One region of the Klebsiella sp. B345 genome, then DNA from elsewhere that is predicted to be linked to it. Evidence: predicted binding sites of a transcription regulator. Region 1 holds the regulator's gene; each other region holds the start of a gene.
The links. Region 1 encodes Fur, which represses iron uptake genes when iron is present. Its sites were predicted from a motif close to ATAATAATGAGAACNACTATCAA; they were not measured.

Region 1 (4,887 bases):
AGGCCAGCAAAGCCTATCAGTTCGAGCGTGAAGGCTATTTCTGCCTCGATAGCCGTTATGCTACCGCTACCCATCTGGTGTTTAACCGCACCGTGGGCCTGCGTGATACCTGGGCGAAAATCGGCGCATAAATCTGCGTCGCATATTGCCATCAAAAACGCCGCGCTAAGCGGCGTTTTTTTTTATCTCACCTGTCACGACCTCTTTGCTGACAACAGTCGCTCAGGCGTTGTCTGGCGCATCCTGCCGGCCATTTCTGTCGCTAACTTAATAATCCGGCCCCGACATTTACCGATAGACCCAGAATAATGAGATTAAATATGAATGAGATAACCGACTGGAGCAGGGTTATTTTACGCATGTCGGTGGTCCCCGTAGCGACATCTGCGGTTTGCGAGGCGACGGCGATAGTGAAGGAGTAGTAGAGAAAATCCCAATAACCCGGCGCGTCGGGTTTTTCCGGGAAAATCATCGGCGTGACCTCATCGCTGAGGGTCAGGTAATGTCGGTGCGCGTAATGCATGGCGAAAGAGCTTGGTAACAAAGTCCAGGAGGCAATCAGAGTGGTTGCCGTCAATACCAGATGCAGTACCCGGGTGCCACCGGTAAGGTTCTTCAGGGTGGAAAGCTCGCTGAGAATGGTAATGATACTGGCCGAACAGGCCAGTATCATCAGGGTTAATACCAGGGTCGCGCTCTGGTCTTGTATTCTGGCGATACGTGGGATATCGCTGACGTTGGTTAACAGCATTCTCAACCACATAAACAGCAAATACAGCCACGCCAGCACGTTCCAGCTAATCAACGCGCGCTGAATAGTCCCCAATCCTCGCGGTAGTAAGAAATAGCTTATTAATGCCGCGCACACCGCCAGCAGCAGCCAGAATCGCCCCTGAAAATAAGTTGTTAACTCAAAACGCATGGCTTCAATAACTTTATAAGGCAATGAATAGATTAACTGTAGATCATTGAATTTCGTCGGGAGGAGGGGACGACAAATATTCCCGCTGAAACGATGCGCCAACAAGCAGGGGCGGTAATTTTCGTGATGCGAATTAATCTTGTTTGCAGCTGGCTGAATTTTCCTCCGGGTCTGCTGGCGATGTTGGCGTGAAAAAGCGTTGTAAGCGCTTTCATTTCTTTTTTGTCCTGATTTTGCAAGCACTTCCGCGATAAAAGTATGACGGCTAATATTGTAACAAAAAGAAATAGAATATGTGCGCTTTGTCATAATCTTAAGCTTTGGTCGGCGAAAGAGATTGATAATTCGCGTCACGAAAAATAGTCTATCAATAGTGGTTATGCGGATTTTTACCGCTCCACTTTTTAGCAGTCTTATTTATTTTTTCGCGGTTTGCCCTTGGCACCGCTTTTAAAACGTCAAAGAGGATATGCACATGCGTACGTTTAGTGGCAAACGTAGTACGCTGGCGTTGGCTATTGCCGCCGTCACCGCGATGTCGAGCTGGATCGTTGTTCCGCAGGCCAGCGCAGCAGGATTTATTGATGATTCCACATTAACCGGCGGTATCTATTACTGGCAGCGTGAGCGTGACCGTAAAGATGTGACCGACGGCGATAAGTACAAAACCAACCTTTCTCACTCCACCTGGAACGCCAACCTCGACTTCCAGTCTGGTTATGCTGCCGATATGTTCGGTATCGACGTGGCGGCCTTTACCGCCATCGAAATGGCGGAAAGCAGCGAAAGCGGACACCCGAACGAAATTGCCTTCTCTTCACGAAATAAAGCGTATGACGAAGATTACTCTGGCGATAAGAGCGGGATCAGCCTGTATAAGGCCGCGGCGAAATTTAAATACGGCCCGGTATGGGCGCGTGCTGGTTATATCCAGCCAACCGGGCAAACGCTGCTGGCTCCGCACTGGAGCTTTATGCCGGGTACCTACCAGGGTGCTGAAGCCGGAGCCAATTTTGATTACGGCGACGCCGGTGCGCTGAGTTTCTCCTACATGTGGACGAACGAATATAAAGCGCCGTGGCACATCGAGATGGATGAGTTCTACCAGAACGACAAGAAAACCAAAGTCGATTATCTGCACTCACTGGGCGCCAAATACGATTTTAAAAATGACCTCGTGCTGGAAGCGGCGTTTGGTCAGGCTGAAGGCTATATCGACCAGTATTTTGCCAAAGCCAGCTACAAATTTGATATTGCCGGTACGCCGTTAAACACCAGCTACCAGTTCTACGGTACGCGTGACAAAGTCAGCAACGGCGGCAGCAACGATATTTACGACGGTACCGCCTGGCTGCAGGCATTGACCTTCGGTTACAAGGTCGCTGATGTGCTTGACCTGCGCCTGGAAGGGACCTGGGTGAAAGCCGACGGTCAGCAGGGTTACTTCCTGCAGCGTATGACCCCAACCTATGCGTCGTCCAACGGTCGTCTTGATGTGTGGTGGGATAACCGCTCTGACTTCAACGCCAACGGTGAAAAAGCGGTGTTCTTCGGCGCGATGTATGACATGAAAAACTGGAACATGCCGGGCTGGGCGTTTGGCGCATCATACGTTTACGCATGGGATGCTAAGCCGGGCAGAATGTCCACGCCGGACGCTTATTACAACGCGGATACCCGTCTGAAAGAGTCTGCCTACAGCCTGGATGCCATGTATACCGTCCAGGACGGGCGAGCCAAAGGTACGCTGTTCAAACTGCACTTCACGCAGTACGACAACCACTCCGATATCCCGAGCTGGAGCGGTGGTTATGGCAACATCTTCCAGGATGAGCGTGACGTGAAATTCATGGTTATTGCCCCGTTCACTATTTTCTGATGCCGTCGCGGCAGGCCTGAACCTGCCGCAACTCTGAGAGGTTAATGATGAAGAAACTATTGCTCATCGCACTAATGGCATCAGGGCTGGTAGCCTGTACGCAGTCTCCTGCGCCGAAAGAAGATACAAAACTGAAAGATGCCTACAGCGCCTGCATTAATACGGCGGAAGGTAACCCGGACAAAGTCCAGGCCTGCCAGAGCGTGCTGGATGTGCTGAAAGAAGATAAGCAGCATCAGCAGTTCGCCAACCAGGAAAGCGTACGAGTCCTCGATTACCAGCAGTGTATTCTGGCGACCCGCACCGGCAACGATCAGGCGGTGAAGGCGCGTTGCGACCAGATCTGGAAAGAGATCCGCAGCAACAATACCAAACCCTGATAACCTCCTGCCAACTCCGCATAATCAGTGCATAAAAAAAGCCAACCGTCAGGTTGGCTTTTTACTGTTTGCACGCGGGAAACTTATTTTTCCACCGCGTCGTGTGCATGCTCATCTTCGCGGCAATCGCCTTCTGCACAGTGGCCGTACAGGTACAGGCTGTGGTTGGTCAGACGGATGCCGTGACGGGTAGCGATTTCACGCTGGCGCGCTTCAATAGAGTCATCACTGAACTCGATCACTTTGCCGCAATCAAGGCAGATAAGGTGATCGTGATGATGCTGCTGCGTCAGTTCGAAAACAGATTTACCGCCTTCGAAATTATGGCGGGTAACAATGCCTGCATCGTCAAACTGGTTCAGTACGCGGTAAACGGTAGCCAGACCAATTTCTTCACCCATGTCGATCAGGCGTTTGTATAAGTCTTCCGCACTGACGTGATGGTTATCCGGTTCCTGCAAAACTTCCAGGATTTTTAATCGTGGAAGTGTGACTTTCAGGCCAGCCTTCTTTAATGCGGTATTGTTGTCAGTCATGCGGAATCTGTCCTGTTGCTAATCGATCTACTTCCATCAGCGGAAGTAATACAGAGAATCACCCGATGTAATGCGTCTCATTATAGAACTGCCATGTTGAAATGAAAACCGCAAGCATCGTGCCTTGTATGCTGTTAAAAACGAGGTGCCAGTTACAAACTGCGTCACCTGACCTCATCGAATCAGAGGACATTGTACAGATATGTGGTTAAAAGTTAAAAACTTGTAGCTATTAGTTTTATTGCTTTTACCTATCAAAACGGCGAAACCATAAGGTAACGCCGTTTGATCATTATGCGTTTTTGATTTCTTCGAGATGCAGCTCTTCAGAAACCTGCTTCACCCACTGCGAGACACGTTCGTTGGTCAATTCAGGCTGGCGATCTTCATCGATAGCCAGACCGACGAAGTGGTCGTCATCCGCCAGGCCTTTAGAGGCTTCAAAATGGTAGCCCGCCGTCGGCCAGTGGCCCACGATAGTGGCGCCGCGCGGCTCGATAATGTCGCGAATGGTGCCTAATGCATCACAGAAATATTCTGCATAGTCTTCCTGGTCGCCGCAGCCAAACAGCGCAGCCAGTTTACCGTTGAAGTCGACCTCTTCCAGCGTCGGGAAGAAATCGTCCCAATCACACTGTGCTTCACCGTAGTACCAGGTAGGAATGCCGAGCAGCAGAATGTCGTAGGCTTCCAGATCTTCTTTGCTGCTCTTGGCAATGTCGTGAACATCAGCAACATCTTTACCAAGCTGCTTCTGAATCATTTTTGCAATATTCTCGGTGTTGCCCGTGTCGCTGCCAAAAAAGATGCCGATGATTGCCATGAGTAAAATAACCTCTTGAAACTTAATAATGTGGTAGTGGCGTAATGCCCGCAGATAACGGCAATCATAGCAGAACAGGCGAGGGGGCGGAAACAGCAATCACGCCCGACTGCACACTCTGCTACATGAAAGCGTTTTTTTGAGGATTTTCAGGCTTTATCCTGGCGATGCAGGGCTGCCAGCTGAGTCATGAGTATCTCTTCGATCAAATCGCTGCGGTTCATATTGCGTGCTTCCGCAAGCTCATTGAGTGCGTCTACTGCCTCCGCGTTGAGTTTTAGCTCAACACGCTTCAGCCCGCGAACTTTATCGCGCTTGAGCTGATTACGTTTGTTGATGCGCAGTTG
Region 2 (4,887 bases), 2.2 Mb from region 1:
TGACCTGCGTGGAAAAACTGGAAGAGATGATGTCGCAGCCGCGGCAGAAGCGCAGTTTTGTGGGGTTATTGCCGGCAGATTAAGGGAGAACGGGTAGCGGTAAACCTGCCTCTCCGTGTGCGGAGAGGCAGGGGAGTCGATCAGGCTTCCTCAACTGAGACCCGCAGCGCAGCCAATGCGGTACGTGCCGCTTTAAGCACCTGCTCACACTGCTCAATCGTCAGCGTCAGCGGTGGCTCAATGCGGATGGTTTTGGCATTGTTGAGGGTCCCCGCCACCAGAATGCGCTGGCGGAACATCTCACTGGAGAAGCTGTAGCCGATTTCGTTATCCACGAACTCAATCGCCATCAGCATTCCTTTACCACGCACCTCATTCACCAGATCCGGGTACTCGCGGGACAGCTGACGGAAGCCATCCAGCAGCAGTTCGCCTTTCTGTTCCGCCTGTGCCGGGAGATTTTGCGTCAGCAGGACGTTGATCGTCGCCAGCGCCGCGGCACAGGCCAGCGGATTTCCACCGAAAGTGGTGGTATGCAGGAACGGATTGTCGAACAGTACCGAGAACACCTCTTCGGTGGCGACCGTCGCGCCGATTGGCATTACGCCGCCGCCGAGGGCTTTGGCAAGACACAGAATGTCCGGCTGAACGTTCTCGTGCTCACAGGCAAACATTTTGCCGGTGCGTCCCATGCCGGTCTGTACCTCGTCGAGGATCAGCAGTGCGCCAAACTCATCACACAGCTTACGTACCGCAGGCAGATAGCCTTGAGGTGGTAGGATCACGCCACCTTCGCCCTGGATCGGCTCAAGGATCACCGCCGCGACGTCATCACCGGTTTTCTTGCACTCGCTGAGTAGCGTGCGCATGGCGTTGATATCGCCAAACGGCACGTGACGGAAGCCCGGCAGCAGCGGCATAAAAGGCTTACGGAAGGTTGATTTGGCGGTAGCCGACAGTGCACCCAGCGATTTTCCATGGAACGCACCGCTGGTGGCCACGAAGGTAAATTTACCGCGTGGCGATTGATAGGCTTTAGCGAGCTTGAGTGCTGCTTCGACCGATTCCGTACCGCTGTTACTGAAGAAGCTGTATTTCAGTTTGCCGGGCGTTAATGCCGCCAGCGTTTTGGCCAGCATGGCCCGTAGCGGGTCCAGCAGTTCCTGACTATGAAGAGGTTGTTTAGCGAGCTGATGCTCTACGGCGGAAATCACAACTGGATTACGGTGCCCTACATTAAAAATCCCAAAACCACCCAGACAATCGACAAACTCTTGTCCTTGAGTGTCGACAAGCGTATTTAACCCTCCCGCCTGCCACTCTACGGCTCCGTAATCCCCGCCAGCGGTGACCGATTTTCGGTACTCTAAAAACCCTGGATTCACATGCTCTTTAAAGTATTCCCTGACCTCCTGGTTAAGTGCTTTCATCTCCTCATGATCAAGCGTTCGCTTCTCGATGAGATTCAGTGCGTGTGCGCTGCAGGCCAGAGCCGATGCGCTGGAAGGTAACCTGTTCAAAGTGAGCTCCTGGGGCGGGCGTATCACATGATACTGAATTAAGTATTGCAGGGATTACGCCACTTCGGTGGAGGCGCTGAAAATCGGGATAAACGCAGCGTGAAAGCGCATATGTGCGGAATTTAATCTCACGGCGATATTTTTGGCATGTTTTACTCCTGAACGGAGCTAATAACCTGCTGGCAGCTATACCGCCGCGTGCTTCGCGGCGGTGCAGGTTGCCCAATTTGAGGGCAGAAGGGAGGCTTAATCGAGCTGAGAAATTTCCATGGCCGCGCGGTCGATGACGGCAACGATCTGTTTGAGCTGCGCGTCGCTGGTGGGTTGCTGATTCACTTTCAGATCCAGTACGGCTTTAAAGTTCTCCAGCGCCCGTTTCATCTGCGGGTTTTTGCGCAGTTCACAGCCGACCATCCGCGCCTGTAAGCGCTCCTGAATTTGAGCCAGTTGCTCGAGATTTTCGGCGTGCAGCTGGCTGCCTTCTGCGGTAATGGCGATTTTCTTGCGGCCATTTTCCTCTTCAACGCTGATCAGACCCTGATCCTGCAGGAGATCGAGGGTGGGGTAGATCACGCCCGGACTAGGGCTATAGTTACCCTGAGTCAGGGTCTCAATCTCTTTAATCAGTTCGTAGCCGTGGCTGGCGTTGCGAGTCAGGATATCGAGGATAACCAGTCGCAGTTCGCCGTGACCAAAGAAACGCTGACGGCGTCCGCCGCCTCTGCGTTCGTGCTCGCCATGATCACCGCCTCTGTGGCCGTGTTCCCCACGTTCGCCGCGGTGCCCACGTGGCCCGCGCCCTTCTTCATGATGATGTCGCATCGTGTATTCCTCATTAGTTTTGATATATCTAATGTATATCTAAAAAATGACGGTTAGCAAGTATGAGATCTGATATTTTTTTAATATGTTGATTTTAAATGTTTTTGTTTATGGGTTTGGACTTTTTTGCTTTTTGTCACGACTATATCAAAAATAACTTGCATTCTTTTTAATGGCAATCATTATCATTTAGGTCATGTTTAGATATATCTATTTTTCACGAAGGCGATCGAATCGATGATGATAAAAACGAAAAACACTCAGTACCCGCAACGCGTTCGTAATGAGCTGCGTTTCCGTCAGTTAACCGTCCTGCGCGTAGAGCGTATCGGCGCGGCTTTTCAGCGCATTGTGCTGGGCGGAGACGCGCTGGACGGTTTTGTTTCCCAGGGGTTTGACGACCATACCAAACTGTTTTTCCCCGAAGCCGGCGCCGCGTTTACGCCGCCGCAGGTCACTGATGAAGGCATTAACTGGGGTGAGGGCGTTCGTCCGGCAACCCGCGACTATACGCCGCTGTACGATGCTGAGCACCATGAGCTGGCATACGACTTCTTTATCCACGACGGCGGGATTGCCAGCAGCTGGGCGCTGGCGGCCAAACCCGGCGATACCCTGGTGATTGGCGGGCCGCGCGGTTCACTGGTGGTGCCGGAAGATTATGCCTGGCAGCTGTATGTCTGTGATGAGTCCGGGATGCCGGCACTGCGCCGCCGTCTGCTGGGCCTCAGTCGTCTGCCCGTGCGCCCGCAGGTGACGGCGCTGGTCACGATCGGCGATGTCTCCTACCAGGATTATCTGGTGGACCTGCAGGGCTTTAATATTGAGTGGGTGGTGGGTCATCAGCCTTCCGTCGTGGCGGAGCGTCTGGCACAGGTGAACGTGCCGCCAGAGGATTACTTTATCTGGGTTACCGGTGAGGGTGCGGTCGTCAAATCGCTGCTTGGGCGCTTCGAGAACGATGAGATTGATCCACAGCTGGTACGCTCTCAGGCTTACTGGCACAGCAAGTAATCGCTGCTCCTGCGAGCGCTCCCCGGGTAACGATATAGACGCGTAGCCCGGGGCCTCTTCTACCTTACCTTTAGCTACGCATCACGCGCTTCCCGGCGACATCCAGCATCAGCGCGTCGCCGTCATGAAAACGGGTCAGCACCTCACTTTGCTGGCACAGAAAGGCGATACCGGCCTGGCGGGCGATAATCGCCCCATGCGAAACCTCGCTGCCTTCCTGCAGGCAGATGCCTTTTACCTGCCGGGGATCCAGCTGCACGACTGTGGAAGGAAAGATATCGTCGGCGATGAGGATCGTCGGTCCTTGCAGACGCAGCGGTTCCTCGTTGCGGCCCGCGAGATGGCGTAGCGTACGCTGCAGCAGATCGTCGATATCAATATAGCGTGCCTGCAGATAGGCATCGTCCAGAGAGCGGTATTGCTGGCTAAGATCAACCAGCACCTGATACCACGCCCAGGCCGCGCCGCAGTGCTCATTTCGCATGATTTCACAGGCGGTATCGTATAAATCAGGATCGTCGAGTAGCGTATGATGGCCGGAAAAGATCGCCGCGATATCCGCGGAATAACGATCTTCCGCCAGCGTGGTTAGCGCGGTGAGATCCGCCAGGGTCTGGTCGATAGCCTGCTTCAGGCGCTGCATCTCATCGGCAATATCTGCGCCGTTTTGCCGCTCAGGTTGGGCGTGAGGCCGCAGGTAGCGCATCGCGCTCCCCTGGACGCGGACGACAGCCGGCGCAGAAGGGGCGGGCATGGCGTCCGGCTGCTCGCCGAAGTTATCTGCCGCCAGCGCCTGAAATGCCGCCAGCGCCGCCTCGGCGTCCGGCCCGCGGGCCAGCAGCCGCAAGGTATCGTTGCAACGAACCTGGAGCAGGGCAATCTGGTTGATGCTGTCAGGCGACACGCATTTACCGCCTTTCTCCAGCACCAGATCCGCCTGGAACCCGGCCAGAGCCGCCACCAGACGCGATGCAGGGCGAACGTGCAACCCGTTGTGATTTTTGATCACCACCGAGACGGATTGCCCGCTCAGATCGTCATCACTGGGCGTTGCCTCAATGATCTCTGGCGCTAACGATGGTAACCCCAGCTGCACGCGCTTGGCTTCCAGGGCGTGCATGGCGTCGGCGATCACTTTATCGATATCCGATCCGGTGGCGGCGCTGACCGTGGCCGCCAGCGTGCCTTCGACCAGCGGGGCCGCGCACAGACGGACCTTGGCCGCGATGGCCGGATCGAGGAGATCCAGCGCGGTTTCCGCGCTGAGCAGGGCGCTGCCGATATCCATCATCACCAGCACGTGGTCGGTATCGGCCACGGACTCGATCGCTTCCATCACCTTCAGCGGGTCAGTGCCGATCGGATTCTCCGGATCGTCAATCCCGGCGGCGATCGCCAGCTTGCAGCCATCGCCAATTAACATCTGCCGGGCCAGTTCCCCGACGCCTTCGCCCAGCCGGGCGCTATGAGAAACAATCACCAGGTTTACCATCGCCTTATCCTTACGCTTTGGCGGCTGCCGCCAGTTCCT
Region 3 (4,887 bases), 2.2 Mb from region 1:
CCGAAATACGCCACGCGTGAAGATTGCGTCGCGGAATTCGGTGAAGGCCAGTGCCAGCAGACGCCAGCTCAGGCGGGCGTAGCACCGGAAAACCAGGCTCAGGCGCAAAGCAGCGGCAGCTTCTGGATGCCGTTGATGGCCGGCTACATGATGGGCCGAATGATGGGCGGCGGTATGGGCGCACAGCAACCGCTGTTCAGCTCGAAAAACCCGGCCAGCCCGGCCTACGGTCAATATACCGATGCCGGTGGTAAGAGCTACGGCGCCGCGCAACCGGGCCGGACAATGAACGTACCGAAGACCGCAATGGCGCCAAAACCGGCGACCACCAGCACCGTAACGCGCGGTGGGTTTGGTGAGTCGGTGGCAAAACAATCCACCATGCAGCGTAGCGCTGCGGGCACTACCTCGACTAAACGCTCAATGGGCGGCTAAATACCATGGAAAGAATCAGCATCACGGAGCGCCCGGACTGGCGTGAAAAGGCGACGGAATACGGCTTTAACTTTCATACCATGTACGGCGAGCCCTACTGGAGCGAAGAAGCCTATTACAAACTGACGCTGGCCCAGGTTGAAACGCTCGAAGAGGTCACCGCCGAGCTGCATCAAATGTGCCTGCAGGCCGTGGAAAAAGTCATCGCCAGCGATGAGCTGATGGCGAAATTCCGTATCCCGAAACATACCTGGGGATTCGTGCGCCAGTCGTGGAAAACCAACCAGCCGTCACTGTACTCGCGTCTCGATCTGGCGTGGGACGGTATCGGTGCGCCGAAGCTGCTGGAGAACAATGCCGATACGCCGACTTCACTGTATGAAGCCGCGTTCTTTCAGTGGATCTGGCTGGAAGATCAGATCAACGCCGGGCAGTTGCCAGAAGGCAGCGATCAGTTCAACAGCCTGCAGGAAAAGCTGATTGAGCGTTTCGGCCAGCTGCGCGAGCAGTTTGGCTTCCAGCTGCTGCATATGGCCTGCTGCCGCGATACCGAAGAAGATCGCGGCACCGTCCAGTATCTGCAGGACTGCGCAGCGGAAGCCGGCGTTGCCACCGAGTTTCTGTATATCGAAGATATCGGCCTGGGAGAAAAAGGGCAGTTTACCGACCTGCAGGATCAGGTGATTGGCAATCTGTTCAAGCTCTACCCGTGGGAATACATGCTGCGCGAAATGTTTTCCACCAAGCTGGAAGATGCTGGCGTACGCTGGCTGGAACCGGCCTGGAAGAGCATCATTTCCAACAAAGCCCTGCTCCCGCTGCTGTGGGAGATGTTCCCTAACCACCCGAATCTGCTGGCGGCCTACTTCAGCGAAGATGCGCACCCGGAGATGGAGAAGTACGTCATCAAACCGATCTTCTCCCGCGAAGGCGCCAACGTGTCGATCGTCGAGAACGGCAAAGTGCTGGAGGCCGTTGAAGGCCCGTACGGTGAAGAAGGTACGATCGTGCAGGAGTTCTATCCGCTGCCAAAGTTTGGCGACAGCTACACGCTGATCGGCAGCTGGCTGATCAACGACCAGCCCGCCGGGATTGGCGTGCGCGAGGATCGCGCGCTGATCACTCAGGATCTGTCGCGCTTTTACCCGCACATTTTCGTCGAATAAGCCTCACCCCGGCAGCGCAGATGCCTGTCGGGGTGATTTATTGCCGCCACCGTTACGCCCCAATCAACACTGACAGCATACTCAGCGATCCCATCTCAATACCGTCTACCGGGATAGAAATCGGCTCTTCGCCGTCCCAGGTGCCCAGCACATACAGCAGCGGCAGGAAGTGTTCCGCCGTCGGGTTTGAGAGCGAGCCACCTTCATGCGCCAGATAGTTCACCAGCGGATGTTCGGCCACCGGTCCTTTCCAGCTGAGGTTGGTTTTCACGTAATCGTTAAAGGACTCCGCCCACGGGTATGGCGTGTTCTCGCCGTGCCAGCGTGCTGTTCTCAGGTTATGGACCACGTTACCACTCGCCACCAACATGATGCCTTCATCACGCAGCGCCGTCAGCTTGCGTCCCATCTCCAGATGCCAGGCCGCCGGTTTGGTGCTGTCGATACTCAGCTGCACCATCGGGATATCCGCATCGGGGTACATTTTAATCAGGACACCCCATGAACCGTGATCGAAGCCCCAGGCTTCTTTATCCAGCGTGACGGGAACCGGCGCCAGCAGCTCAACCAGGCGCTGCGCCAGCGCCGGGGAACCAGGAGCTGGATAATGCGTATCGTACAGCGCCTGCGGGAAGCCGCCAAAATCGTGGATCGTCTTCGGCGTTTCCATGGCCGTCACCCCGGTGCCACGCGTAAACCAGTGCGCAGAAACCACTACGATCGCTTTTGGACGCGGTAATGTGTCGCCCAACTGGCGCCAGGTACGGGTATAAATATTGTCTTCCAGCACGTTCATCGGGCTGCCGTGGCCTAAAAACAACGCTGGCATTCGGGTACGGGACATGGTGATATCCTTAATAACTAGAGAGGAATTGTGATGCCTTCACATTACGCGTTTTTGCGTCAGGAATAACTCAGATAAGCATGATGATGATCGTCAGAAAATTTGAATGTAATTCGCTGTAAAGGGGCACTTCACCCTCTCGCCGTTACCGAACAATCTCGATATTATTAATGATAATCATTATCAAAGGAGGGGAATGATGTCGTCACCCTTAATATTGACGCTACTCGCCGGGAGCGCAACGTTCATCGGTGCTGTTTTTGGCGTCCTGGGTCAGAAACCGTCCAATCGTCTGCTGGGATTCTCCCTTGGATTTGCTGCCGGGATCATGTTGCTGATCTCACTGATGGAGATGTTACCTGCAGCGCTGAGCGCCGAAGGGATGTCGCCGCTGCTCGGCTACGGTATGTTTGTCATCGGCCTGCTGGGCTACTTTGCACTCGACCATCTGCTGCCGCACGCCCATCCGCAGGACCTGATGTCTCCCGGAATTGCACGCCCGCGTAATCTACGCCGTACGGCGATTTTGTTGACCCTCGGTATCAGCCTGCATAACTTCCCGGAAGGGATCGCCACCTTTGTGACCGCCAGCAATAACCTCGAGCTGGGGATGGGCATCGCACTGGCCGTCGCGTTACATAATATTCCTGAGGGGCTGGCGGTTGCCGGCCCGGTGTATGCCGCAACCGGCTCGCGCTCGAAAGCCGTGCTCTGGGCTGGGCTTTCCGGACTGGCGGAAATCCTCGGCGGCGTGCTGGCATGGCTGGTTCTTGGCAGTCTGGTGTCGCCGGTGATCATGGGAGCCATTATGGCCGCCGTTGCCGGCATTATGGTGGCGCTCTCGGTCGATGAGCTGATGCCGCTGGCAAAAGAGATCGATCCCCAGAGCAACCCCAGCTATGGCGTGCTGTGCGGGATGTCGGTGATGGGATTAAGTCTGGTTGCCCTGCAGGCAATGGGAATAGGCTGACCTTAAAACAACAAAGCCCACGCTGGCGTGGGCTTTGAGATGACGTCGGTCGTTATCAGCTGGCTTTACGCTCATGCTCACGACGGTAGGCCACCAGGTCTTCGATGGTGACAACAGCCATATTGTGCTTCTGAGCAAAGGTAATGCACTCTGGCGCACGCGCCATGGAGCCATCGTCGTTTGTCAGTTCACACAGGACGCCAGCCGGCTTGAAGCCCGCCAGGGTCACCAGATCGATGGTCGCTTCAGTATGACCGCCACGGGTCAATACGCCACCCGGCTGCGCGCGCAGCGGGAAAACGTGGCCCGGACGATTCAGGTCGGAAGGTTTGGCGCCGTCGGCAATGGCCGCACGTACGGTGGTCACACGGTCAGCGGCGGACACGCCGGTGGTGACGCCTTCAGCGGCTTCAATGGTCACGGTAAAGCCGGTGCCATAGGCGCTAGTGTTGTTTTCCACCATCATCGGCAGGTCAAGCTGCTTGCGGCGTTCGTCGGTCAGGCACAGGCAGACAATGCCGCTGCCGTGACGAATGGTCAGCGCCATCTGCTCAACGGTCATGGTTTCGGCGGCGAAAATCATGTCGCCTTCGTTTTCACGGTCTTCATCATCAAGCACCATCACACCGCGGCCTTCACGCAGTGCATTCAAAGCGTGTTCCACACGTTCAAAAGCGGTACCAAAAGAGGAAAGGAGCGTCTGATTCATGGTAAATAAACCTCATTAAAATTATGGTTACCAGAATCAGGGCAGTCTTAGGAGTGCCGGTTAAGCGGCAAAAGTCAACGCAAGCGGATCGCAATCCGGCTGAGCCGTTACTCTCTCCCATCCGGACTCTAACCGTCGGCCCCGGAATTACACCGGATCTGCTGACCTTTCTGCTTTCGCAGAAAGCGCTCGCGGGCTTTCAACGCATGGTTGATTTACCGCCGGTGGGGAATTTCGCCCCGCCCTGAGAATAAGCGAAGTAACTATAACGCTATTGATTATCATCGGCAACGTATAAGCTTCAAACATTTCTGGTTTATAGCGCACGCCGTTCGCACTACAATAAGCGACAAATCGACCAGAGCAGGAAACCACCATGATTGACCCGAAAAAAATTGAACAAATCGCCCGCCAGGTCCATGAGTCAATGCCGAAAGGCCTGCGCGATCTTGGGGACGATGTGGAGAAAAAAATCCGCCAGGTCCTCCAGTCGCAGCTGACCCGCCTGGATTTGGTTGGTCGCGAAGAGTTTGATGTACAGACTCAGGTACTGCTGCGCACCCGCGAGAAACTGGCTTTACTGGAACAGCGTATCAGCGATCTGGAAAGCCGCGCGGCGGCCCCGGACGTCGAAGAGAAGCCGTAAAAAATAACGGGCCCGCTGCGGCCCGTTATTGTTTTAATGTTCGAGTTCCGATGCTACCTCTTCATCGACCTGACGGCAGTAGAGTTCATACCGTTGACAAAACCATTCACGATGTTC

Region 2: a site for Fur is predicted at 2,509-2,531, ahead of ACMYSO_RS10740 (siderophore-interacting protein). Genes of this name have one in related genera too.
Region 3: a site for Fur is predicted at 2,610-2,632, ahead of zupT (zinc transporter ZupT). Genes of this name have one in related genera too.

Annotation. Positions count from the first base shown of each region.
Region 1 is NZ_CP180443.1:4,488,964-4,493,850, forward strand. Features, by position in the region: gene glnS (glutamine--tRNA ligase) at 1-131, shown strand, start outside; gene ACMYSO_RS21050 (DUF1345 domain-containing protein) at 263-922, opposite strand; gene chiP (chitoporin ChiP) at 1,398-2,801, shown strand; gene chiQ (ChiQ/YbfN family lipoprotein) at 2,849-3,181, shown strand; gene fur (ferric iron uptake transcriptional regulator) at 3,265-3,717, opposite strand; gene fldA (flavodoxin FldA) at 4,010-4,540, opposite strand; gene ybfE (LexA regulated protein) at 4,690-4,887, opposite strand, start outside.
Region 2 is NZ_CP180443.1:2,295,642-2,300,528, reverse strand. Features, by position in the region: gene lsrG ((4S)-4-hydroxy-5-phosphonooxypentane-2,3-dione isomerase) at 1-83, shown strand, start outside; gene ygjG (putrescine aminotransferase) at 141-1,520, opposite strand; gene ACMYSO_RS10745 (PadR family transcriptional regulator) at 1,767-2,342, opposite strand; gene ACMYSO_RS10740 (siderophore-interacting protein) at 2,580-3,356, shown strand; gene dhaM (dihydroxyacetone kinase phosphoryl donor subunit DhaM) at 3,427-4,848, opposite strand; gene dhaL (dihydroxyacetone kinase subunit DhaL) at 4,859-4,887, opposite strand, start outside.
Region 3 is NZ_CP180443.1:2,259,332-2,264,218, forward strand. Features, by position in the region: gene ACMYSO_RS10555 (DUF1190 family protein) at 1-435, shown strand, start outside; gene ACMYSO_RS10560 (glutathionylspermidine synthase family protein) at 441-1,601, shown strand; gene ygiD (4,5-DOPA dioxygenase extradiol) at 1,654-2,445, opposite strand; gene zupT (zinc transporter ZupT) at 2,645-3,415, shown strand; gene ribB (3,4-dihydroxy-2-butanone-4-phosphate synthase) at 3,471-4,124, opposite strand; FMN riboswitch at 4,230-4,380, opposite strand; gene ubiK (ubiquinone biosynthesis accessory factor UbiK) at 4,501-4,770, shown strand; gene glgS (cell surface composition regulator GlgS) at 4,804-4,887, opposite strand, start outside.